3 regions of the Streptacidiphilus sp. MAP12-33 genome follow, and region 2 is predicted to be linked to each of the others. Evidence: predicted binding sites of a transcription regulator. Region 2 holds the regulator's gene; each other region holds the start of a gene.
What was found. Region 2 encodes HrcA, which represses chaperone genes, less so after heat shock. Its sites were predicted from a motif close to TTNGCACTCNGNNNNNCNGAGTGCNAA; they were not measured.
Positions count from the first base shown of each region.

Region 1: a site for HrcA is predicted at 3,472-3,498, ahead of groES (co-chaperone GroES). Genes of this name have one in related genera too.
Region 3: a site for HrcA is predicted at 2,849-2,875, ahead of groL (chaperonin GroEL). Genes of this name have one in related genera too.

Region 1 covers NZ_JBGCCA010000049.1:44,519-52,196, reverse strand. Annotated here, with positions in the region: gene tsaB (tRNA (adenosine(37)-N6)-threonylcarbamoyltransferase complex dimerization subunit type 1 TsaB) at 1-481, shown strand, start outside; gene rimI (ribosomal protein S18-alanine N-acetyltransferase) at 478-1,023, shown strand; gene tsaD (tRNA (adenosine(37)-N6)-threonylcarbamoyltransferase complex transferase subunit TsaD) at 1,013-2,089, shown strand; gene ABH931_RS35805 (methyltransferase domain-containing protein) at 2,237-3,415, opposite strand; gene groES (co-chaperone GroES) at 3,643-3,951, shown strand; gene groL (chaperonin GroEL) at 4,060-5,694, shown strand; gene ABH931_RS35790 (MOSC domain-containing protein) at 5,758-6,408, opposite strand; gene ABH931_RS35785 (LysR family transcriptional regulator) at 6,591-7,499, shown strand; gene ABH931_RS35780 (WhiB family transcriptional regulator) at 7,603-7,678, opposite strand, start outside.
Region 2 covers NZ_JBGCCA010000002.1:264,798-272,475, forward strand. Annotated here, with positions in the region: gene dnaJ (molecular chaperone DnaJ) at 1-1,015, opposite strand, end outside; gene hrcA (heat-inducible transcriptional repressor HrcA) at 1,131-2,162, opposite strand; gene htpX (zinc metalloprotease HtpX) at 2,364-3,284, shown strand; gene ABH931_RS04015 (hypothetical protein) at 3,346-3,927, shown strand; gene ABH931_RS04020 (maleylpyruvate isomerase family mycothiol-dependent enzyme) at 3,887-4,522, opposite strand; gene ABH931_RS04025 (RNA polymerase subunit sigma-70) at 4,596-5,558, opposite strand; gene ABH931_RS04030 (tetratricopeptide repeat protein) at 5,618-7,678, opposite strand, start outside.
Region 3 covers NZ_JBGCCA010000006.1:175,384-183,061, reverse strand. Annotated here, with positions in the region: gene ABH931_RS08995 (glucosyl-3-phosphoglycerate synthase) at 1-164, opposite strand, end outside; SAM riboswitch class I at 340-482, shown strand; gene thrC (threonine synthase) at 500-1,777, shown strand; gene ABH931_RS08985 (MoaD/ThiS family protein) at 1,774-2,052, shown strand; gene ABH931_RS08980 (cold-shock protein) at 2,431-2,634, shown strand; gene groL (chaperonin GroEL) at 3,028-4,650, shown strand; gene ABH931_RS08970 (hypothetical protein) at 4,900-5,265, shown strand; gene ABH931_RS08965 (DUF4031 domain-containing protein) at 5,262-5,531, shown strand; gene ABH931_RS08960 (YcxB family protein) at 5,528-5,989, opposite strand; gene ABH931_RS08955 (hypothetical protein) at 6,016-6,684, opposite strand; gene ABH931_RS08950 (copper homeostasis protein CutC) at 6,882-7,586, shown strand.

The DNA of each region.
Region 1 (7,678 bases), on a different contig from region 2:
CCCCGGCCCCTACACCGGCCTGCGCGTGGGCCTGGCCACCGCCGCCGCCCTCGGCCACGCCCTCGGCATCCCCGTGCACGGCGTCGGCACCCTCGACGGCATCGCCCGCGCCGCCCGCGACGCGGGCGCCGTCAGCGGGCCGTTCGTGGTGGCCACGGACGCGCGCCGCAAGGAGGTCTACTGGGCCCGCTACGACGCCGACGGCGTCCGCGTCGAGGGCCCGGCCGTGGACCGCCCCGCGGACATCGCCGAGAAGGTCGCCGGCCTTCCGGCCGTCGGCGCCGGGGTGCTGCTCTACTCCGAGACCTTCCCCGGTGCGGTCCAGGACGCCCCCGCCCACCAGTCCGCCGCCGCCCTCGCCGCGGTCGCCGCCGACGCGCTCGCGTCCGGCGCCGAGCTGCCCTCCCCGGGCACGCCGCTCTACCTGCGCCGCCCGGACGCCGAGGTGCCGAAGAACTACAAGACGGTGCTGCCGTCATGACGGACCTGACGGACCTCTCCGTGGGCCCGGTGCGCTCCGGGGTGTCCGTGCGCGAGATGCGCTGGTGGGACATCGCACCGGTGCTGGAGCTGGAACGCGAACTCTTCCCCGAGGACGCCTGGTCCGCCGGGATGTTCTGGTCCGAGCTCGCCGACTCCCGGCATGCCGGGGCCACCCGCTGGTACACCGTCGCCGAGGACGCCGACGGCCGCGTCGTCGGCTACGCGGGCCTGATGGCCATCTCCGGCGAGGGGGACGTGCAGACCATCGCCGTCGCCCAGGACCAGTGGGGCACCGGCCTCGGCGCCCGCCTGCTGCAACGCCTGCTCGACCAGGCCGAGGCCGCCCGCTGCACCGAGCTGCTGCTGGAGGTGCGCGTCGACAACGAGCGCGCCCAGCGCCTCTACGCCCGCTTCGGCTTCGAGCCGGTCGGCTTCCGCCGCAACTACTACCAACCGTCCGGCGTCGACGCCCTGGTGATGCGCCGCACGATGTCCGACGGTCCGATGACACATGAGGGAAGCACTGACGATGGCCGCTGACGAACCGCTGGTCCTCGGGATCGAGACCTCCTGCGACGAGACCGGTGTCGGTATCGTCCGGGGCACCACGCTGCTCGCCGACGCCGTCGCCTCCAGCGTCGAGGAGCACGGCCGCTACGGCGGCGTCGTCCCCGAGATCGCCAGCCGCGCGCACCTGGAGGCCATGGTGCCGACCGTGCAGCGGGCGCTGGACGAGGCCGGGATCAAGGCGAGCGACCTCGACGGCATCGCCGTCACCGCCGGGCCCGGTCTCGCGGGCGCGCTGCTGGTCGGCGTCAGCGCCGCCAAGGCCTACGCCTACGCGCTCGGCAAGCCCCTCTACGGCGTCAACCACCTGGCCTCGCACATCTGCGTGGACCAGCTGGAGCACGGTCGGCTGCCCTCGCCGACGATGGCGCTGCTGGTCTCCGGCGGCCACTCCTCGCTGCTGTTCACCGAGGACATCACCAGCGGGGTCCGCTCGCTCGGCGCCACCATCGACGACGCGGCGGGGGAGGCCTTCGACAAGGTCGCCCGGCTGCTCAACCTGGGCTTCCCCGGCGGCCCGGTGATCGACCGTTACGCCCGCGAGGGCGACCCGGCGGCCATCGCCTTCCCGCGCGGCCTCTCCGGCGCCAAGGACCCCGCCTACGACTTCTCCTTCTCCGGCCTCAAGACGGCCGTCTCACGCTGGGTCGAGGCCAAGCGCCGGGCCGGCGAGGAGGTGCCCGTCCGGGACGTCTCCGCGTCCTTCCAGGAGGCCGTCGTCGACGTGCTGACCCGCAAGGCGATCCGCGCCTGCAAGGACGAGGGCGTCGACCACCTGATGATCGGCGGCGGCGTCGCCGCCAACTCCCGTCTGCGGGCGCTGGCCCAGGAGCGCTGCGACCGCGCGGGCATCACGCTGCGCGTCCCGCGCCCCAAGCTCTGCACCGACAACGGCGCCATGGTCGCGGCGCTCGGCGCGGAGATGGTGTGGCGGGACCGGGCCCCCTCCGCGTTCGATCTCTCCGCGGATTCCTCCCTGCCGGTCACCGAGACGCACGTACCGGCGTCTCATGACGAGCTGCACCGTCTGTCGGAGTAGAGAGCACCGGGTTCGAAGAAACGAAGAAGTGGCCGGGTCGTCGCGCGTACGTGGGCGCGGCGACCGCGCGACGTTCGTGAACATGACATTCGTGAACATGGTGAAGCGGATCGAGGAGCAGGGCTTCACCGTCGCGCGGCTGGAGGACTACATCGCCCCGCCGGCGGGCTGACCCACCAACATCACCGGCGCACCGGCGGCCCGGGTCAACACGACGACCGCGGAGTTCACCCCCTCGGGCTTGATCTTCTTGCGCAGCTCCTCCGGCTCGATCGCGGAGCCGCGCTTCTTGATCACGAGCGTGCCGATGCCACGCTCGCGCACCAGCGCCTTGAGCTTCTTCAGGTTGAACGGGAGCGTGTCGGTGATCTCGTACGCGGTCGCGTAGGGGGTCGGTGCCAGCCGGTCCGTCGTCAGGTAGGCGATGGTCGGGTCGATCAGCGTGGCGTCCAGCTCCCCGGCGACCTCGGCGACCAGGTGCGCGCGGATGACGGCCCCGTCCGGCTCGTACAGGTAGCGGCGGACGGGGCCGACGGCCGGATCCGGCAGCCGTCCGCCGGTCAGGCTGTCGGCGGCCGGGAGCAACGTCGCACGGTGCGGCTGCGTGGGGCTTGTACCGAACCAGAGGGCCGCCTCCTTCACGTCCCCGCCCTCGGAGACCCACTCCGCCTCCGCGTCCGTCGGCACCGCCTCGTGGGGGATGCCGGGGGCCACCTTGATGGCCCCGACCCGGGCCTTCCTGGCGGCCTGGACGGCCCAGCTGAGCGGCGGGGCGTACGCCTCCGGGTCGAAGATCCGGCCGCGTCCTCCGCGGCGCGCAGGGTCCACGAAGACGGCGTCGTAGCCGGCCGTGTCCACGTCCACGACGTCGGCGCAGCGCGCCTCGATCAGCTCCGCCAGGCCCAGCGCCTCAGCGTTGGCCCGGGCGACCGCGTGGGCGACCGGGTCCAGGTCCACCGCCAGCACCCTGATCCCGGCGCGTGCCAGCGCGATGGCGTCCCCGCCGATCCCGGAGCACAGGTCCGCGACGGAGGCCACACCGAGTTCCCGCATCCGCCGCGCCCGCCACTCGGCGACACTCGTCCGGGTGGACTGCTCGACCCCGTTCGGCGTGAAGTACATCCGCGCCGCGTCCGCCCCGAACTTCGCCGCCGCACGGGTGCGCAGGCGCGCCTGGGCGAGGGCTGCCGAGACCAGTTCCGCGTCGTGGGTGCGGCGCAGGCGGGTCGCCAGCGCGAGCTCGTCGCCGGGGGAGTGGTCCCGCAGCTCGGCCAGCAGGTCCTGGCCCTCGGGCGTCAGCAGGGCGTGGAGATCTTCGGTGCGCACTCGTCCATTGTGACGGGAGGGGACCGACGGTTTCGCGAGGAGATGTAAGCGACGCGTTGGCACTCTGGTTGACCGAGTGCTAACCGCCGCCTACAGTCGTCGTTGGCACTCTCCACACGAGAGCGCTAAGCGTGAGACGGTACGTCCGGCACCGCGACGACGGGCTTGCCATGTCCTCACGCCCCAAGACATGTGTACCCCGGATCTCCGAAGGGGGAGGTCGGATCGTGACGACCACCAGCTCCAAGGTTGCCATCAAGCCGCTCGAGGACCGCATTGTGGTCCAGCCGCTCGACGCCGAGCAGACCACCGCCTCTGGCCTGGTCATCCCGGACACCGCGAAGGAGAAGCCCCAGGAGGGCGTCGTCCTCGCGATCGGTCCGGGTCGCTTCGAGGACGGCCAGCGTCTTCCGCTCGATGTCGCTGTCGGCGACGTCGTCCTCTACAGCAAGTACGGCGGCACCGAGGTCAAGTACCAGGGCCAGGAGTACCTGGTCCTCTCGGCCCGTGACGTGCTCGCGGTCATCGAGAAGTAAGACCTGACCAGCTGACCGCTCCGGCGGCCAAGGCAAAGTCGTGACCCGCCCCGGCACTCCGTACCACGGGGTCCGGGGCGCGGTCGTTTCGAGAGGGAACCCCTAGGCATGGCCAAGATCCTGCAGTTCGACGAGGACGCCCGCCGCTCGCTGGAGCGCGGTGTCAACAAGCTGGCCGACACCGTCAAGGTGACGATCGGCCCCAAGGGTCGCAACGTCGTCATCGACAAGAAGTTCGGCGCGCCGACCATCACCAACGACGGTGTCACCATCGCCCGCGAGGTCGAGCTGGACGACCCGTACGAGAACCTTGGCGCGCAGCTCGTCAAGGAGGTCGCCACCAAGACCAACGACATCGCGGGTGACGGCACCACCACCGCGACCGTCCTGGCCCAGGCGCTCGTCAACGAGGGTCTGCGCAACGTCACCGCCGGCGCCGGCCCGGCCGCCCTCAAGCGCGGCATCGACGCGGCCGTCAAGGCCGTCGCCGAGCACCTGCTCTCCGTCGCCCGCGAGGTCGAGGGCAAGGAGGACATCGCCGCCGTCGCCGCGCTGTCCGCCCAGGACCAGACCGTCGGCGAGCTCATCGCCGAGGCCATGGACAAGGTGGGCAAGGACGGTGTCATCACCGTCGAGGAGTCCAACACCTTCGGCCTGGAGCTCGAGTTCACCGAGGGCATGCAGTTCGACAAGGGTTACCTGTCGCCCTACATGACCACGGACCAGGAGCGCATGGAGGCCGTGCTCGAGGACCCGTACATCCTCGTGCACCAGGGCAAGATCTCCTCCATCCAGGACCTGCTCCCGCTGCTGGAGAAGATCCTTCAGGGCGGTGCCTCCAAGCCGCTGCTGATCATCGCCGAGGACGTCGAGGGCGAGGCGCTCTCCACCCTGGTCGTGAACAAGATCCGTGGCACCTTCAACGCCGTCGCCGTCAAGGCCCCCGGCTTCGGTGACCGCCGCAAGGCCATGCTGGGCGACATCGCCACGCTGACCGGCGCCACCGTCATCGCCGAGGAGGTCGGCCTCAAGCTCGACCAGGCCGGCCTGGACGTGCTCGGCTCCGCCCGCCGCGTGACCGTCTCCAAGGACGACACCACGATCGTCGACGGCGCCGGCTCCTCCGAGGAGGTCGCCGGTCGCGTCGCCCAGATCAAGGGCGAGATCGAGGGCACCGACTCCGACTGGGACCGCGAGAAGCTGCAGGAGCGCCTGGCCAAGCTGGCCGGCGGCGTCTGCGTCATCAAGGTCGGCGCGGCCACCGAGGTCGAGCTCAAGGAGAAGAAGCACCGTCTCGAGGACGCCATCTCGGCGACCCGCGCCGCGGTCGAGGAGGGCATCGTCGCCGGCGGTGGCGCCTCCCTGGTCCACGCGCAGAAGGTGCTCGACGGCGGCCTCGGCCTTTCCGGCGACGAGGCCGTGGGTGTCGCGGTCGTCCGCCGCGCCCTGGTCGAGCCGCTGCGCTGGATCGCCCAGAACGCGGGCCTCGAGGGCTACGTCATCACCACCAAGGTCGCCGAGCTCGGCGACGTCCGCGAGGGCTACAACGCCGCCACCGGCGAGTACGGCGACCTGGTCAAGGCCGGCGTCATCGACCCGGTCAAGGTGACCCGCTCCGCGCTGGAGAACGCCGCGTCCATCGCCTCCCTGCTGCTCACGACCGAGACCCTGGTCGTCGAGAAGAAGGAGGAGGAGCCGGCCGCGGCCGGTCACTCCCACGGTGGCCACGGCCACTCGCACTGAGTCTGTTCGCTGGTGAGCCGGAAGCCCGGCACCCCCTCGGGGGTGCCGGGCTTCCGGCTTCGGTCAGGCGAGGCGCTTGGCCGCCGACTCGCGATGGCTCTCCGAGAGGGCGGGCAGATCCAGCATCAGCGGGAGCACCTCCGGCGCACGGGAGTGCAGCGCGCGGAACACGTCCGCCGAGCTGACGCCGTGCTCCGGCGTGTGCACCACGGTGACCTCGTCCCCCGCGCGGATCACGCCCGGCGTGAGCACCCGCAGGTACGCGCCGGGGCGCGCGCGGTCCGTGAACGTCCTGACCCAACGCTCCTGCTCCATCCACCCTGCGAAGGTCCGGCAGGGGATGCGGGTCGCGCTCACCTCCAGCAGCAGCGTCTCGCCGATCCGCCACCGCTCCCCGATCAGCGCGTCGGAGACGCGCAGGCCGGTGATGGTCAGGTTCTCCCCGAACACCCCGTTGGGCAGCTCCCGCCCGAGCTCCTCGGCCCAGGCGTCCAGCTCCTCGCGCGCGTACGCGTACACGGCCTGGTCCACCCCGCCGTGATGCCGCACATCGCAGATGGCGTCCCCGGCCAGCCCACTCACCCCCTTGCGCTCGGTCGGCGCGGTGACCTCGACGGGCCCGTCGACGGGCTTCTTCCCGATGGCGGTGACACCGGGGTCGGAGTACACGGTCGGCTCCGGCCGCCCGACGTTGACGGAGATCAGGGTTCCCATGGGCACGAGGGTAGTTGCACCCTCCCGGGGTCCGAAGGCCCCAGGGCGCGGGGAACTGCGCGGACAACCCGCCCCAGGCACATGGCCCAGTTCGCCCGGGATCTCACTGCCTGCGGTGACTTGTCGCGCAGTTCCCCGCGCCCCTGGGAGGCGCAACCGCGTGTCCTGCCTATCCTTGCCCCGTGATCGAGGCCAGACATCTCCGCGTGCTGCGGGCCGTCGCCCGGCAGGGCAGCTTCTCCGCCGCCGCGCGCGAGCTCGGGCTGACGCAGCCCGCCATCAGTCAGCAGATGAAGGCGCTGGAGAAGTCCCTCGGCACCCCCCTCGTCGTCCGTGTCGGACGCGGCGTCGCGCTGAGCGAGGCCGGCCGGGTTCTCGCCGAGCACGCCGCAGGCGTGCTCGCGGGGCTCGCCGCGGCGGAGGACGCGGTCGCGGGCATCGCGGGGCTCCAGGCGGGCCGGGTGCGGCTGGTCTCGTTCCCGACCGCGAGCGCCACGCTCGTCCCCGCCGCCGTGGCCGCGCTCCGCGCCCAGGCGCCGGGCGTGCAGGTGTCGCTGACCGAGGCCGAACCGCCGGCCTCCGTCTCCATGCTGCGGGCCGCCGAGTGCGAACTCGTCCTCGCCTTCCGCTACCCGGGCGGCAGCGAGCCGGAGGACTGGAGCGACCTGCGGGTGACGCGGCTGCGCCGCGACCCGTTGGTGGCACTGCTCCCGCCGGACCACCCGCGCGCGGGAGAGCCGCGGCTCGGCGACCTCGCGTCGCTGAAGGCGGACCCGTGGATCGCCGGCTGCCCCCAGTGCCGCGGGCACCTGGTGGACCTGTGCGAGGCCGCGGGCTTCACGCCGCGCATCGACTTCGCGACCGACGACTACCCGGCCGTGCGGGGGCTGGTCGCCGCGGGACTGGGCGTGGCCGTGCTGCCGCGGCTCGCCCTCGCGGCGACGCGGACCGACGGGGTCGCCGTCGTCCCGCTCGCCGCGGAGGTCTCCCGGGAGATCGTCGCGCTGACCCTGCCGGACCTGGGACGGGTGCCGGCAGTCGCGCTCATGCTCGAGAAGCTGACGAGCCCGGAGAAGCTGAAGGGCCTGTAGGAGACAGGCCCTGGTCGGCGCGCCGTGAGCTCGGCGCGGATGCGGATGCGGATGTACGGATCTTGAAGAAACGTTCCGTCAGATCGATCGTGTCGCGGTCGTGTCAGTCGACGGGCAACAGCGAGAGCGGATCGAGGGTGCGGCGGCGGGCCCGCCCCAGCAGTTCCTCGCGTTCGTCC
Region 2 (7,678 bases):
GGTCCAGTTTGCCGGGGGTGAGCACCTCGACGTGGACGATGAGGTCGCCGCGGCCGCCGCCACGCAGGTGCGTGATGCCGCGCCCGTGCAGCGGGATGGACTGGCCCGACTGGGTGCCCGGACGGATGTCGATCTCCGCCATGCCGTCCAGCGTCTCCAGCGGGACCTTCGTGCCGAGTGACGCCGCCGTCATCGGGAGGGTGACCGTGCAGTGCAGGTCGTCCCCGCGGCGCTGGAAGATCTGGTGCGGGTTCTCGGAGATCTCGACGTAGAGGTCACCGGCCTGGCCGCCGCCGGGGCCGATCTCGCCCTCGCCCGCCAGCTGGATCCGCGTGCCGGTGTCCACGCCGGCGGGGATCTTCACCGTCAGCGTGCGTCGGGCACGCACCCGCCCGTCACCGGCGCACTCGGGGCACGGGGTGGGGACGACGGTCCCGAAGCCCTGGCACTGCGGGCAGGGACGCGAGGTCATGACCTGGCCCAGGAAGGACCGGGTCACCTGGGAGATCTCGCCGCGGCCGCGACACATGTCGCAGGTCTGGGCGGAGGTGCCGGGGGCCGCGCCCTCGCCGTTGCAGGTGTTGCAGCGGACCGCGGTGTCGACCTGGATGTCCTTGGTCGTGCCGAAGGCCGCCTCCTCCAGATCGATGTCGATCCGGATCATGGCGTCCTGGCCGCGCCGGGTCCGCGAACGCGGGCCGCGCTGGCCGCCGGCCGCGCCGAAGAACGCGTCCATGATGTCGCTGAAGCCGAAGCCCGCGCCCTGGCCGAAGCCGCCCGCGCCGCCCGCGCCCGTCGCCGAGAGGGGGTCGCCGCCGAGGTCGTAGACCTGCCGCTTGTTCGGGTCGGAGAGGACCTCGTACGCGGCGTTGATCTCCTTGAACCGCTCCTGCGTCTTCGGGTCCGGGTTGACGTCAGGGTGCAGCTCGCGCGCCAGACGGCGGAAAGCCTTCTTGATCTCGTCCTGACTCGCGTCCCGTCGGACGCCGAGTACCGCGTAGTAGTCCGTGGCCACCAAAATGCTCCGCTTAGTTTCCGTCTGAGGCTCGTGCCGGCCCTGGGGCCGGTGTCGGTCGGGCCGGTGTGGTCGGTCCCTGCTGCGTCGTCGGTCGTCGCGTCGTCGCGGCCGCCTAGGACGCGGCCAGGATCTGGCCGACATACCGGGCAACCGCCCGGACCGCCGCCATGGTTCCCGGATAGTCCATGCGGGTCGGGCCGACCACGCCGAGCTTGGCGACGGTCTCGTCGCCCGAACCGTAGCCCACCGAGACGACCGAGGTGGAATTGAGGCCCTCGTAGGCGTTCTCGTGACCGATTCTGACCATCACGCCCGGATCGGCGGTCTCACCCAGCAGCCGAAGCAGCACGACCTGCTCCTCCAGCGCCTCCAGTACGGGGGCGATGGTGAGCGGGAAGTCGTGCGGGAACCGGGTCAGGTTGGCGGTGCCGCCGAGGACGACGCGCTCCTCGGTCTGCTCCACCAGCGCCTCGAACAGCGTGGACAGCACCGTCGTGACGACGGGACGGTCCTGCGCCGCGAAGCTCTCCGGCAGGTCCTGAAGCAGCCGCGGGACCTCCGCGAAGCGGCGGCCGCCCGCGCCGGCGTTGAGCCGGGTGCGCAGGTCGCCCAGCATCGCCTCGCCGACCGGCTGCGGGCAGTCGACCAGACGCTGCTCGACCCGGCCCGTGTCGGTGATGAGGACCAGCATGATCCGCGTGGGGGTCAGCGCGACGAGTTCGACGTGCCGGACCGTGGAGCGGGTCAGCGAGGGGTACTGGACGACCGCGACCTGCCGGGTCAGCTGCGCGAGCAGCCGCACCGTGCGGGTGACGACGTCGTCCAGGTCCACGGCGTGGTCGAGGAAGTTGGTGATCGCCCGGCGCTCCGCGACGGACAGCGGCTTGACCTCGGTCAGCCGGTCCACGAAGAGACGGTAGCCCTTGTCCGTGGGCACCCGGCCGGCACTGGTGTGCGGCTGGTGGATGAAGCCCTCGTCCTCCAGCACCGCCATGTCGTTGCGGATGGTCGCCGACGACACGCCGAGGTTGTGGCGCTCGACCAGGGCCTTGGAACCGACCGGCTCCTCGGTGCCCACGTAGTCCTGCACGATGGCGCGCAGCACCGCGAGCTTGCGGTCGTCGAGCTGACGCTCCTCACGCACGGGCACGCACCTCCAGCCGGACCTTGATCCTGTTCCTACCTCGGCTCTGGCACTCTGGACATTCGAGTGCCAGCCTCCGTCAGCTGTCAGTGTAAAGCGCGACGGTCCACGACCGGAACGTCCAGGCCTCGTCAGACGTACCACATAGCGAGGGCGGCACGGCAGAATTGCATTCGCAGTTCACCGCCCAGGAGGGACCTCATGTCCAGGACTCGTTTCGCGCCGGACCGTGGCCTGACCACGCGCATGCTGATCACGATGTTCCTGATCGGCCTGCTCTTCGTGGCCTTCGTCGGTCTGCTGCTCGTGGTACTGCGTGGGGCGTGGCCGATCGTCGTCATCATCGCCGGCGGGCTGTTCGTCGCCCAGTTCTGGTTCAGTGACAAGATCGCCGCGTTCAGCATGGGCGCCCGCGAGGTCTCCCCCCAGGAGTACCCGGAGCTGCACGGCACCATCGACCGTCTCTGCGCGCTCGCCGACATGGAGAAGCCGCGCGTCGCCGTGGCCGACACCGACATGCCGAACGCCTTCGCCACGGGCCGCAACGAGAAGAACGCCGTCGTCTGCGTCACCACCGGCCTGCTGCGCCGGCTGGAGCCCGAGGAGCTGGAGGGTGTGCTCGCCCACGAGCTCTCCCACGTCGCGCACCGCGACGTGGCCGTCATGACCATCGCCGGCTTCCTCGGCGTGCTGGCCGGCATCATCACCCGCGTGGGCCTGCAGTTCGGCATGTTCGGCGGCTTCAACGACCGCGACAACCGGGACGGCGACAACGCCGCGGTGGCGGCGATCGTGGTCATCGCGGTCAGCGCCGTCGTCTACGCGATCAGCTTCCTGCTGACCCGCCTGCTGTCGCGCTACCGCGAGCTGTCCGCGGACCGCTCGGCCGCGCTGCTGACGGGCCGCCCCTCGGCGCTGGCCTCGGCGCTGACGAAGGTGACCGGCGACATCGCCGCGATCCCGACCAAGGACCTGCGCCAGGCGCAGCCGTACAACGCCTTCTACTTCGCCCCGGCCCTGTCGGCCCGCGAGGTCGCTTCGAACGCCTTCTCCACGCACCCCTCGCTGGAGCAGCGGCTGGAGCAGCTCGGCAAGATCTCCGCCGAGCTCGGCAAGAGCTGACCCCGGTTTCCCCAGCGTCACCGCCCCCACGAACAGAAGAGCCGAGAGGACAGACGTAGCGATGGGTTTCCTGGACGCCCTGCTGGGCCGGACCAAGCCGGTCAAGCCCGACCTCGACCAGCTCTTCGGCCTCCCCTCGGCCGCGATCACCCTGGAGGCGGCGGCCGGCTTCAAGCCCACCGGGGTCGGCTCCGTCTGCTTCTCCCCCGCCGAGGGCGGCGCGTTCGCCCAGGTCCAGCAGGACATCCAGGCCCTGCTGGACGCGGACACCGGCCGCGGCGGCGCGCCGATCGAGGTGACGCCCCGCGACTCCTACGGCTACAGCTGGATCACCGCCCGGCAGTCGCCGGACGACATCGTGTCGTTGGTCAACGACGTCCACGCGGTCAACTCGGGCCTGGAGTCCCAGGGCTTCGGCCCGCAGCTGCTCTGCACGCTGGTCAACTTCACCGACGCGCGGAACCGCCGCCTGGCGCTCGTGTACCTCTACAAGCGCGGTTCCTTCTACCCCTTCGCGCCGCTCCCGGGCGAGAAGCGGGACAACCCGCTGGAGCTCCAGACCAAGGCCATGCTCGGCAACGACCTCCGCATCGAGCAGGACCTCAGCCGCTGGTTCCCCGTCTGGGGCGCGCCGGGGCTGTGACGGTCGTCGCGGGGAGCGGACGGCGGCCGGTGACGGTGAGCAGGAGGTCCTTGGCCGGGAGGTCCACGACGTGCTCGCCCGCGCCCAGGGTGACGTCCGCGTCGGTGGCGCGGAGGGTGAGGCCGGTGAGGTCGACGCCGAAGTAGGCGAGAGCGCGGCCGTCGGCGCGGGTGAGGACGGTGGCGACGCGCTCCGCCGGGGCGGGCGGCAGGCCGAGGGGTTCGGTGAGGTCCAGGCCGTGGATCACGTCGTGGCTGAGCGCGCCCGCCTGGCCGCCGCCCGGGGGCTGCCACGGGTGGCGGACGTTGTCGCGCAGCGCGGCCAGCAGCTCGGCGTCGGACATGCGCGCGCCGTCACGGCGGGCGGCGGTGTCGCAGTAGCGGTCGAAGGAGAAGCGCGCGGCCGCGAGCCCCGCCGCGAACCGCAGCGGGCCGGTGCGGAAGGGGAAGGTGAGGTGCGCGACGACCTCCCGGACGCGCCAGCCCGCGCAGAGCGAGGGCGCGTTCCACTGCTCCGGGGTGAGCTGTGCGAGGAGCGCGCCGAGACGCTCGCGCTCGGCGTAGGTCTGCGTGGCGAGGTCGGGTTCGGGAGTCATGGCGGGGCCTGGTCTTCCTGGTCGGGGGAGTGCTCTCACTCCTGGTTCGACCGGGGGACCCGAAACTCATCGGTCACGGCCACGGTGGCAGGCCGAACTGCGCGAAACGCTCGCCCCAGCCGAGAAACGTGACGATCTCGGCGATCCGGCCGCCGCGCAGCTCCAGCAGGAGCAGCGCGAAGGGGCGCAGGATCCCGTCCGCGTCCGGCCGGTACTGGCCGATGGTCAGGCAGCCACTCGCGACGTCCCCGAGCAGCATGCGGTCCTCCGCGCAGTACTCCGCGCCCGCCTCCACCGCCGCGCCGATGGCCGCCGGACCGTGCAGCCACCACAGGAACGGCGGCATGCCGGACCGCACGTCCTCGGCGAGCAGGCCGACCAGCCGGTCCACGTCGTGGGACTCGAAGGCGTCGACGTAGTCGCGCAGCAGGCGCCGCTGCTGCGGATCGTCGGGGTCGGCGGCGTCGGCGGGCGCGGGACGGTGCGCGTCCAGGGTGGCGCGGGCCCGCTGGAGGGCGCTGTTGGCGGCGGCGGTGGAGCACTCGAGGATCTGCGCGGTCTCCGCCGCGCTGAACGCCAGGACGTCGCGCAGCACCAGAGCCGCCCGCTGCCGCGGAGGCAGCCACTGCAGGGAGGCGACGAAGGCCAGCCGCACCGACTCGCGCCGCACGGCGAGCTCGGCCGGGTCGGCGACGTGCGGCAGCCGCGACTCCGCCAGCGGCTCGACCCACTGGGCGGCCGGCAGCGGGGTGCCCAGCTCACCGCCGGCGGACGCCGGGCCCAGGTCCCACGGCAGCGCCCGGCGCCGCGCGCCGCGCAGCAGGTCCAGACAGACGTGGGTGGCGATGCCGTGCACCCAGGTGGACAGGCCGGCCCGGCTCGCGTCGTGCCGGTGCAGGTTGCGGTGGGCGCGCAGCAGTGTCTCCTGCACCGCGTCGTCGACCTCGCCGGCGGCGCCGAGCATCCGGTAGCAGTAGCCGGTGAGCGGCCCCCGGAGGGTTTCGAGCGTCGTCGTCTCGGTATGCGGTGCGGCCACCCGCCCATGATGGCGAACCAGCACGCGTGGCGGGCGTCACCGACGCCCGCCACGCCGTGTCAGCGCGGGCCGGGCAGGGTGGCCGACGATGCGCCGACGTCGTGCAGGCGGGCGCGGACGCGCTCGGCGTCGGGGATGGCGAGGCGGGTGTAGGCCGCGAGACAGCGGTCCAGCAGGAGCTGCTCCTCGGCGTCGTCACCGGCCAGGCGGTGGGCCACCGCCAGGCCTTCCAGCGCGCGGGCCTCCTCCAGGGCGGCGCCGATCTCGGCGGCGATCTCGAGGGCGCGGCCGTGGTGGCGGGCGGCCTCGGCGGGGAGTTCGCGCGCGGCGTCGAGGACCCCGAGGGCGTTGCGGGTCTCCGCCTCGCCGCCGCGGTCCTCCGTCAGCTCGAAGAGCTGAAGCGCTCCCTTCAGGTGGCCCTCTGCCACCGCCGGGTCGGCGCCGGCGAGGGCCACGCGTCCGAGGCGCAGCAGGACGTGCGCCTCACCCAGACGGCTGCCGAGGTCGCGGCAGATCTCCAGGGCCTCCCGCAGGCAGCTCGCGGCGCCGGCCTGGTCCCCGAGCGCGAGCCGGACGCTGCCGAGGTGCGCGAGGGCGTTCGCCCGGACCAGGCGGCTGCCGATCCGCTCGCACCGCTCCAGCGCGTCGCGCAGGTTCTGCTCGGCCTCGGCGAGGGCGCCGAGCACCCAGTGCACCTCGCCGATCTGGACCAGGGCGATGGCCTGCCCGACGACGTTCCCGATCCGCGTGAAGATCTCCAGCGCCCGCTCGTGGTTGGCCAGGGCCTCCGCGTACCGGCCCGTCCACTGCAGCACGTCACCCTGCTGACCGAGCGCGTTCGCCTCGCCGCGGCGGTTGCCGGTGCGGCGGTGCGCCTCCAGGGCCCCCTCCAGGGTGCCCATGGCCGCGGCGAACTGGCCCGTCAGCTGCTGCACGTGGCCGAGCTCGGTGAGCACGTGACCGAGGTGGGTGGCGTCCTCGACCTGGTCGAAGAGCGTCTGGGCCCGCTGCAACGCGTCCTCGGCCCTGCCGTAGTCCCCCGAGAGCCGGTGCATCGCCCCGAGTTGGTGCAGGCTGACGGCCAGGCCGATCCGGTGGCCGCACTCCTCGAACAGGGCCACGGCCCGGCCGAGGTACCCGGCGCCGACCGAGTACTCGTCGACGTAGAGGGCGACGGCACCGGCGTTGTAGAGGGAGATCGCCATCCCGAGCAGGTCGCCGGAGGCGGTGGCGGCCTCCAGCGCCGTCCCGTGCACCGTCCCGGCCTCCGCCCAGTGGCCCTGGCTGCGCAGGAACTCGTGCAGCGCGGCCGGCAACTGGACGGCGTGCCGCGGGGAGTGGCCGACCGCGTGGTCGACGGCGGCCAGCAGGTTGGCGCGTTCGGTGCGCATCCAGGTCAGGGCGTCGTCCTCGCCCGCCAGCGGCGGGCCGGCGACCGGGACGTGGACGACGTCGGGCGAGCGCAGCGGGATGCTGCCGCTCAGCAGAGCTCCGGCGCGGGCGGCGGTGTGCAGGTAGTAGTCGAGCAGGCGCTGCCGGGCGGCGTCGCCGTCAGCGGCTCCGTCTCCCTCAGCGGCTCCGTCACCGTGCCCGGCCGGTTCGGCCTCGGCGAGGTTGCGGGCGTGTTCGCGGATCAGGTCGTGCATGCGGTACCGGCCCCGGCGCTGCTCCTCGACCAGGTGGTGGTCCACCAGTTCCTGGAGCAGGGCCCGGACGGTGGGCGCGTCGACGCCGTTCAGCGCGGCGGCGGTCGGCACGTCCAGGTCCTCGCCGAAGAGCAGCCCCAGCCGGCGGAACAGCTGCCGCTGCTCGGCGGCCAGGTCGCGGTAGGAGAGGTCGAACGCGGCCGCGACGGACAGGTCCTCCATGAGCAGGGCGTTGAGCCGGCGGCTGGTCTCGGCCAGGTCCGGCAGCAGGTCCGCGACCGTCCAGGAGCGGCGGTGCCGCAGGCGCGCGGCGGAGAGCTGGATCGCCAGCGGCAGGTGGCCGCAGAGCCGGACGATCTCGCGCACCGCGGGATCGTCGGGCGAGAGTTGCGGTCGCCCCGACTTGGCGACGAACAGCGCGGCGGCCTCGGGCGCGGGCAGCACGTCCAGGGTGAACGGCATCGCGTCCTCCAG
Region 3 (7,678 bases), on a different contig from region 2:
ATGGCCGTGACGATCTCGCCGACCGTCTCCTCCTCGTCCAGAGCGGGCAGGACCACGCTGACGGTCACCCCGCCGCGGCGCTTGGCCTCCAGCAGGTCGGGCAGGGGTCGGTCGGCGGCGCTCCAGGACCGGTGGCGCAGCCATTCCTCGACCTGGTCCAGCACGGGGCTCCCTCTTCACGGGTAGGCGGTGGGCGGGTGGCGGTGACCGTCTCGCGTCTCGGACGGTAGTCGGCGCTCGGTGGTGCTTCGGTTACAGTCTTGAGGACGAGGTGTGGTCATCGCACATTGGGGTCTGCCTCGGAACAAACGCGACGCGCGCGGAAGCGCGGCGCCATAGCGCTCATCCAGAGGGACTGAGGGAACGGCCCGTTGAAGTCCCGGCAACCCCCCTGCCAAGCGGTTCGCGTCCGACCACGTGAGCCCGGCCGGGAAGGTGCCAATTCCGTCCCGCGGCGAAACGCGCCTCGGGGAAGATGAGGAGAGAGGTTCTCGCCATCATGGCTTCCGACAGCCGCACCATCGCACCCGACGCCTTCGGCCCCGCCGTGGCCCTGTCCTGTCGCGAGTGCGGAGCACGCACCCCCCTCGCCCCCGACTTCGCCTGCGCCGAGTGCTTCGGCCCGCTGGAGGTCGCCTACGAACTCCCGGCCGGTGACCCGGAGGGCCTGCGCAAGCAGATCGAGAACGGCCCGAACAACATCTGGCGCTACGCGCCGCTGCTGCCGGTCTCGCCGGACGTCGCCGAGCGCCCGAGCCTGAACCCGGGCCTGACCAAGCTGGTCAAGGCGAACAACCTGGCCCGTGAGCTGGGCGTCACCGGCTCCCTCTACGTCAAGGACGACTCCGGCAACCCGACCCACTCCTTCAAGGACCGGGTCGTGGCCATCGCCGTCGAGGCGGCCCGCACCTTCGGCTTCACCACGCTCTCCTGCTCCTCCACGGGCAACCTGGCCGGCGCCGTCACGGCCGCCGCCGCCCGCACGGGGCTGCGCGCCTGCGTCTTCATCCCGCACGACCTGGAGGCCGGCAAGGTCGTCATGGCCGCGGTCTACGGCGGCGACGTCGTCGGCATCGACGGCAACTACGACGACGTGAACCGCTTCTGCTCCGAGCTGATCGGCGACCCGGCCGGCGAGGGCTGGGGCTTCGTCAACGTGAACCTGCGCCCCTACTACGGCGAGGGATCCAAGACGCTGGCCTACGAGATCTGTGAGCAGCTCGGCTGGCGCATCCCGGACCAGCTGGTCATCCCGATCGCCTCCGGCTCCCAGCTGACGAAGATCGACAAGGGTCTCAAGGAGCTGATCGCCCTCGGCCTGGTCGAGGACAAGCCCTACAAGATCTTCGGCGCCCAGGCCGAGGGCTGCTCCCCGGTCTCCGCCGCCTTCAAGGCCGGCCACGACGTGGTCCGCCCGCAGAAGCCCGACACCATCGCCAAGTCGCTGGCCATCGGCAACCCGGCCGACGGCATCTACGTGCTCGACATCGCCCGGCGCACCGGCGGCGCGGTCGAGGACGTCAACGACGAGCAGGTCGTCGACGCGATCCGGCTGCTGGCCCGCACCGAGGGCATCTTCGCCGAGACGGCGGGTGGCGTGACCGTGGGCGTGCTGCGCAAGTTGATCGAGAACGGCGTGCTCGACCCGGCCGCCGAGACCGTCGTGCTCAACACCGGCGACGGCCTGAAGACCCTGGAGGCCGTGGCGGACGCCGCCCGCCCGACCGCCGTCATCCGCCCCACCCTTGACTCGTTCCGAGAGGCAGGCCTCGCATGAGCGTCACCGTCCGCATCCCCACCATCCTGCGCACCTACACGGGCGGCAATGCGGAGGTGAGCGCCGAGGGCGCCACCCTGGCCGAGGTCATCAAGGACCTGGAGGCCAACCACACGGGCATCTCCGCCCGCCTCCTGGACGACAACGGCAAGCTGCGCCGCTTCGTCAACATCTACGTCAACGACGACGACGTGCGTTTCGCCGAGGGCCTGGAGACGTCCACCCCGGACGGCGCGAGCGTCTCGGTCATCCCCGCCGTCGCCGGTGGTTGCTGAACCCTACTGACCGGTCAGGTGCGAAAGCCCGGCCACCCCTTACGGGGGTGGCCGGGCTCCTGTCATTTCCGGAGGTTTAAGAGGAGTAGAGTGCTCCTGTCCCGTCCCGTGAGACGGTTGACGTGTTCTTTTTCGCCCGGGGATCTGTCGTGAATCGTCCGATATGCCCGGCCCGAATTGCTCCCCTTAGCCGCCGCGCGCCGCTTATGTCTGATTACTCCCCGTGAGAATTGGCCTTCGAATGCTCTGTTGCTCAGGGCATCGGAGTGGATACATTCAGCGTCGGCCGAGCACCGGCACTGCAACTCCGCAGCGTCAGAGTCCGGCCCGGTCCGCGGTGTGCGGACCGTGAAAGGGCCAGTAATAGGGGAGTTTGGAATGGCTCAGGGCACCGTCAAGTGGTTCAACGCGGAGAAGGGGTACGGCTTCATCGCGGTCGACGGTGGTGCGGACGTGTTCGTCCACTACAGCGCGATCCAGATGGACGGGTACCGGTCGCTCGAAGAGGGCCAGCGGGTGGAGTTCGAGATCTCGCAGGGCCAGAAGGGCCCGCAGGCCGACATGGTCAAGGTCATCGGCTGAGGCACCACCACCGGCTGACATCGGCAGCGATCGCTGACTGATCAGGACCCGCAGAGCTCGTTCCAGACGAAACGATGCATCCACGCAGGTCTTCCGAAGGACCCCTCCCCGCACGCGGGCAGGGGTCCTTCGTCATTCCCGCGCGTCTGCCTGCCCCTTCGTCCCCTTCCCCCCGCCGGAGGCGTCCCTTCCCGTCCCCGGCTTCGCGGAGCTGCTTGCACTCAAGGGGGTCGAGTGCTAATCATTGGCGTTAGCACTCTGAGGTAGAGAGTGACAACGGGCCGGGTCGGTGAGACCCCGGTGGCGGCGGTAAGGAACCGTCGTGGCCGAGGTCGTCCGTCGCGGGCGCCAGCGCGGTCCAGAAGCAGCCAGCTGTCCAGGAGGACCACTTCCATGGCCAAGATCATTGCGTTCGACGAGGAGGCTCGTCGCGGCCTCGAGCGCGGCATGAACCAGCTCGCCGACGCTGTCAAGGTCACGCTGGGCCCCAAGGGCCGCAACGTCGTTCTGGAGAAGAAGTGGGGCGCCCCCACGATCACCAACGACGGTGTCTCCATCGCCAAGGAGATCGAGCTCGAGGACCCGTACGAGAAGATCGGCGCCGAGCTCGTCAAGGAGGTCGCCAAGAAGACCGACGACGTCGCGGGTGACGGCACCACCACCGCCACCGTGCTGGCCCAGGCGCTCGTTCGCGAGGGTCTGCGCAACGTCGCCGCCGGCGCCAACCCGATGGCCCTCAAGCGCGGCATCGAGAAGGCCGTCGAGGCCGTCTCCGCCCAGCTGCTGGCGCAGGCCAAGGAGGTGGAGACCAAGGAGCAGATCGCTGCCACCGCCTCCATCTCGGCCGCCGACACCCAGATCGGCGAGCTCATCGCCGAGGCCATGGACAAGGTCGGCAAGGAAGGCGTCATCACCGTCGAGGAGTCCCAGACCTTCGGTCTGGAGCTGGAGCTCACCGAGGGTATGCGCTTCGACAAGGGCTTCATCTCGGCGTACTTCGCCACCGACCTGGAGCGCATGGAGACGGTCTTCGAGGACCCCTACATCCTCATCGCCAACTCCAAGATCGGCTCGATCAAGGACCTGCTCCCGCTGCTCGAGAAGGTCATGCAGTCCGGCAAGCCGCTGCTGATCATCGCCGAGGACGTCGAGGGCGAGGCGCTCTCCACCCTGGTCGTCAACAAGATCCGCGGCACCTTCAAGTCCGTCGCCGTCAAGGCCCCGGGCTTCGGTGACCGCCGCAAGGCCATGCTCGGCGACATCGCCATCCTCACGGGTGGCCAGGTCATCTCCGAGGAGGTCGGCCTCAAGCTGGAGAACGCCGGTCTGGAGCTGCTGGGCCGCGCGCGCAAGGTCGTCGTCACCAAGGACGAGACCACCATCGTGGACGGCTCCGGCGAGAGCGACCAGGTCGCGGGCCGCGTGGCGCAGATCCGTGCCGAGATCGAGAACAGCGACTCGGACTACGACCGCGAGAAGCTGCAGGAGCGCCTGGCCAAGCTGGCCGGTGGCGTCGCCGTCATCAAGGCGGGCGCGGCCACCGAGGTCGAGCTCAAGGAGCGCAAGCACCGCATCGAGGACGCCGTTCGCAACGCGAAGGCCGCCGTCGAGGAGGGCATCGTCGCCGGTGGTGGCGTGGCCCTGCTTCAGGCCGGTGTCGCGTTCGAGAAGCTCGAGCTCGAGGGTGACGAGGCGACCGGTGCCAACATCGTGCGCGTGTCGCTCGAGGCCCCGATCAAGCAGATCGCGACCAACGCCGGCCTCGAGGGCGGTGTCGTGGTGGAGAAGGTCCGCAACCTCCCCGCCGGTCACGGTCTGAACGCCGCCACCAACGAGTACGTCGACCTCATCGCCGCGGGCATCATCGACCCGGCCAAGGTCACGCGTTCCGCGCTGCAGAACGCGGCCTCCATCGCCGCGCTCTTCCTCACCACCGAGGCCGTCATCGCCGACAAGCCGGAGAAGGCCGCTGCGGCCGCCGGCGGCGGCATGCCGGGCGGTGACATGGACTTCTGATCCCCAGCTTCCCGCTGACGGATCACGAGTTCTTCAAGGCGGCCAGCCGACCCGAGAGGGTCGGGTGGCCGCCTTCCTTGTGTTGCACCATCCAGGGGCGCGGGCTCTGCCGCGTGGGCGCGACAGGCCACCCAGCCACGCGCGCGCCGGACGAGCTGGGCCGTCCGTCCCGGGTGGTGGTCGCTCGAGCCGCCGGAGGCTGCGCCTTCAGGGGCGGTGCGAGGCGGTGCGACTGGTCCGTGCGAGAAAATGGAGCCCATGGAGAAAGCACTGGAGTCCGCCCTGCACGGCGCGCGGAGCGCGCTGCTGCGGGACCTGACCGCGCGGGACGTCGCGGACGCCGCCGTCGTCTCGCTGCTGGAGGACGCGATCGCGAAGCGGCGGTGGTGGGTGGAGCAGTGGCCGGACGGGGTCGAGTACGTGCTCGGGCTCATCGCCCAGGACGTCCAGGACGGGCTGCTGGAGGGCTGGGGGCGCTGGCCGTTGTGCCAGGACTGCGCGGCCGACGGGGACCCGCACGCGCTGAGCGCCGAGCCGGAGCTCGGCCCGGACCCGCACTGGGTCTGCGGCAAGGAGGGTCGCGTCGTCGCCGCCGTCGGCGAGCTCGCGTCGTGATCCTGATCGACCCGCCGAGCTGGCCGGGGCACGGCCGGCTCTGGTCGCACCTGGTCTCCGACGTCTCCTACGACGAGCTGCACGCCTTCGCGCGGCGACTCGGCGTGCCGGAGCGGGGCTTCGACGGCGACCACTACGACGTGCCGGAGCGCCTCTACGCGCAGGCGCTGGAGCTGGGCGCGACGCCGGTCCGCAGCCGCGAGATCGTCGTCCGGCTCACGTCCGCCGGTCTGCGCCGGCGCAAGCGCCGGTCGGCCGAGCCCTAGCGCATCAACCGCTGCGCGGTGAGCCAGGCCGTCAGCTGCTCCAGCTGTACCTCGCTCAGCGCCCGCATCGGGAACGAGACGTTGCCGACGCTGCGGGTGCCCTCGAAAATCAGCCAGCCGTGGTCGCGCCGGACCCGGCGCACCGCCGGCCAGCGGACCTGGTGCGAGACGAACTGGTTGCGCCAGGAGAGCCCGGCCTCGGTGAAGCGCAGCGACAGCGGCTCCCCGGAGGAGAGCAGCCGCACCCGCCGCACGACCGCCTGCACGTGCGTGCCGACGAGCAGGGCCGAGAGCGCGAGCAGCGTGAGGTGCGCCGTGGTCATGCCCTTGGCCCCGAAGGCGACGACGAGGCCGGCCAGACCCACCGCGATCCAGAAGGCGGGGATCCAGGCGGCCGTCCGCAACCAGCGGGCACGCCGCTCCCCGTGCTGGTACTCGAACTCGGCCTCGATATCCATGCACCCCACCCGGCAGCCCAAGGGACTCACGTAACGGGCGGCACCTTATCGCGCAACCGTGCCAACTCGGAACGGAGGTTCGCATCCGCGCGCGGACCGAAGGTCGTCTGGGCCGGCTGCGTCCGGTAGAGGGACGGCTTCTTGGCCAGCAACCCCTCCAGCACCGCCGCACGGCCCGTGCGGAAGTCGTCCTCGGGCACGAAGGCGTACTCCTCGCGGACGGCGGCCGCGTAGCGGGCGTAGATCTCCGGCGGCGCGCCGAGGATGGCCAGGTCGGCGTCGCACAGGACCTCGCCGTTGCGGTCGCCGGGGGCGGGATCGTGACCGGCGGTGAGCCGCACCAGGCGGGCCACCTCCGCGATCGCCTCGTCCGAGACGCCCAGCTCGGGCAGGACCCGCTCGGCGAGACGGGCGCTGCGCTCCTCGTTCTCGGTGCGGTCGGGCGCGTACACGGCGTCGTGGAACCAGGCGGCCAGCCGCACCAGGTCGGCGTCGTCGGCGTGGCCCGCCAGGCGGTCAACGACCTGCAGTGTCGCGGTCAGGTGCCGCATCGTGTGGTACTTGCGCTGGGGCTCCGACCAGCGCCGCAGCAGCTGCTCCCCGTAGGGCTCCGCCTCGGGCGCCGCGAAGAGCGCGGTCCAGCGGGCGAGCAGGGCTTCGACGATGGTTCGGTCGGGATGCGACGGCTCGGGCATAGGGCCATTGTGGTACGGACGACGCCCGGCGCGCTGTCGGAACGGCCCCGAAGCAGGGTCCTTCGTCGCTGTCGCCGCGTCGCGTCAACGGCTAGGGTGTCTACATTGGACTAGACCTGTTGTGGCCTTTCTGTGGAGGCGGGGCGGCCTCCCGGCAGGCCCGGAGCAGGCATGGGAGCGGAGCAGAGAGGCTGCACATGAGCGATCGGGCGATCTTCGAGGTCATCGCGACATCCGCGGAGGACGCCGTCGCGGCAGCGGCGGGCGGAGCCGACCGTCTGGAACTCTGCACCGAGATGGCGGCCGACGGCCTCACTCCCGACCTCGCCGGGTTCGCCCGGATCAGGGCGGCCGTCCACGTTCCGCTCCGGGTGATGCTGCGCGACGGCAACGGCTTCCTCGTCCGTGACCTCGAGGCGCTCTGCGCCAAGGCGCAGGCACTGCGCGCGGAGGGTGCGGACGAGTTCGTCCTCGGCTTCCTCACCCCCGAGGGCGAGGTGGACCTTGCGGCGGTGCGGACCGTGCTGGAGGCCATCCCCGGCTGCAGCTGGACCTTCCACCGGGCGCTGGACAACGCGGCGTCCCGCGAGGGGGTCCGCGCCGCGATCGACGGCCTCCCCGGCCTGGACACCGTCCTCACGGCGGGCAGCGCGGCGGGCGTCGCCTCCGGCATGGACGTCCTCACCCACGAGGCCGCGCGGTCCGGCGCACCGGGTTACCACCCCCGCATCCTTGTCGGCGGTGGCCTCAAGACCGAGCACGTCCCGCGCCTGCGCGCGGCCGGGATCGACGGCTTCCACGTCGGCACGATGGTCCGCACCGCGGGCTGGGACAGCCCGCTCGACACGGGCCTCGTCCAGCACTGGCGTCGCCTCCTCGACACCGAGTCCGTCGCCGCGTAGCCGCCTCACCCAGGGGCGGTGGGCTGCGCCGATATGCGGCTTCGCTGCGTGGATGCGAGCAGCCACCGGCGTGCCGGTGGCCCTGCGCGCCC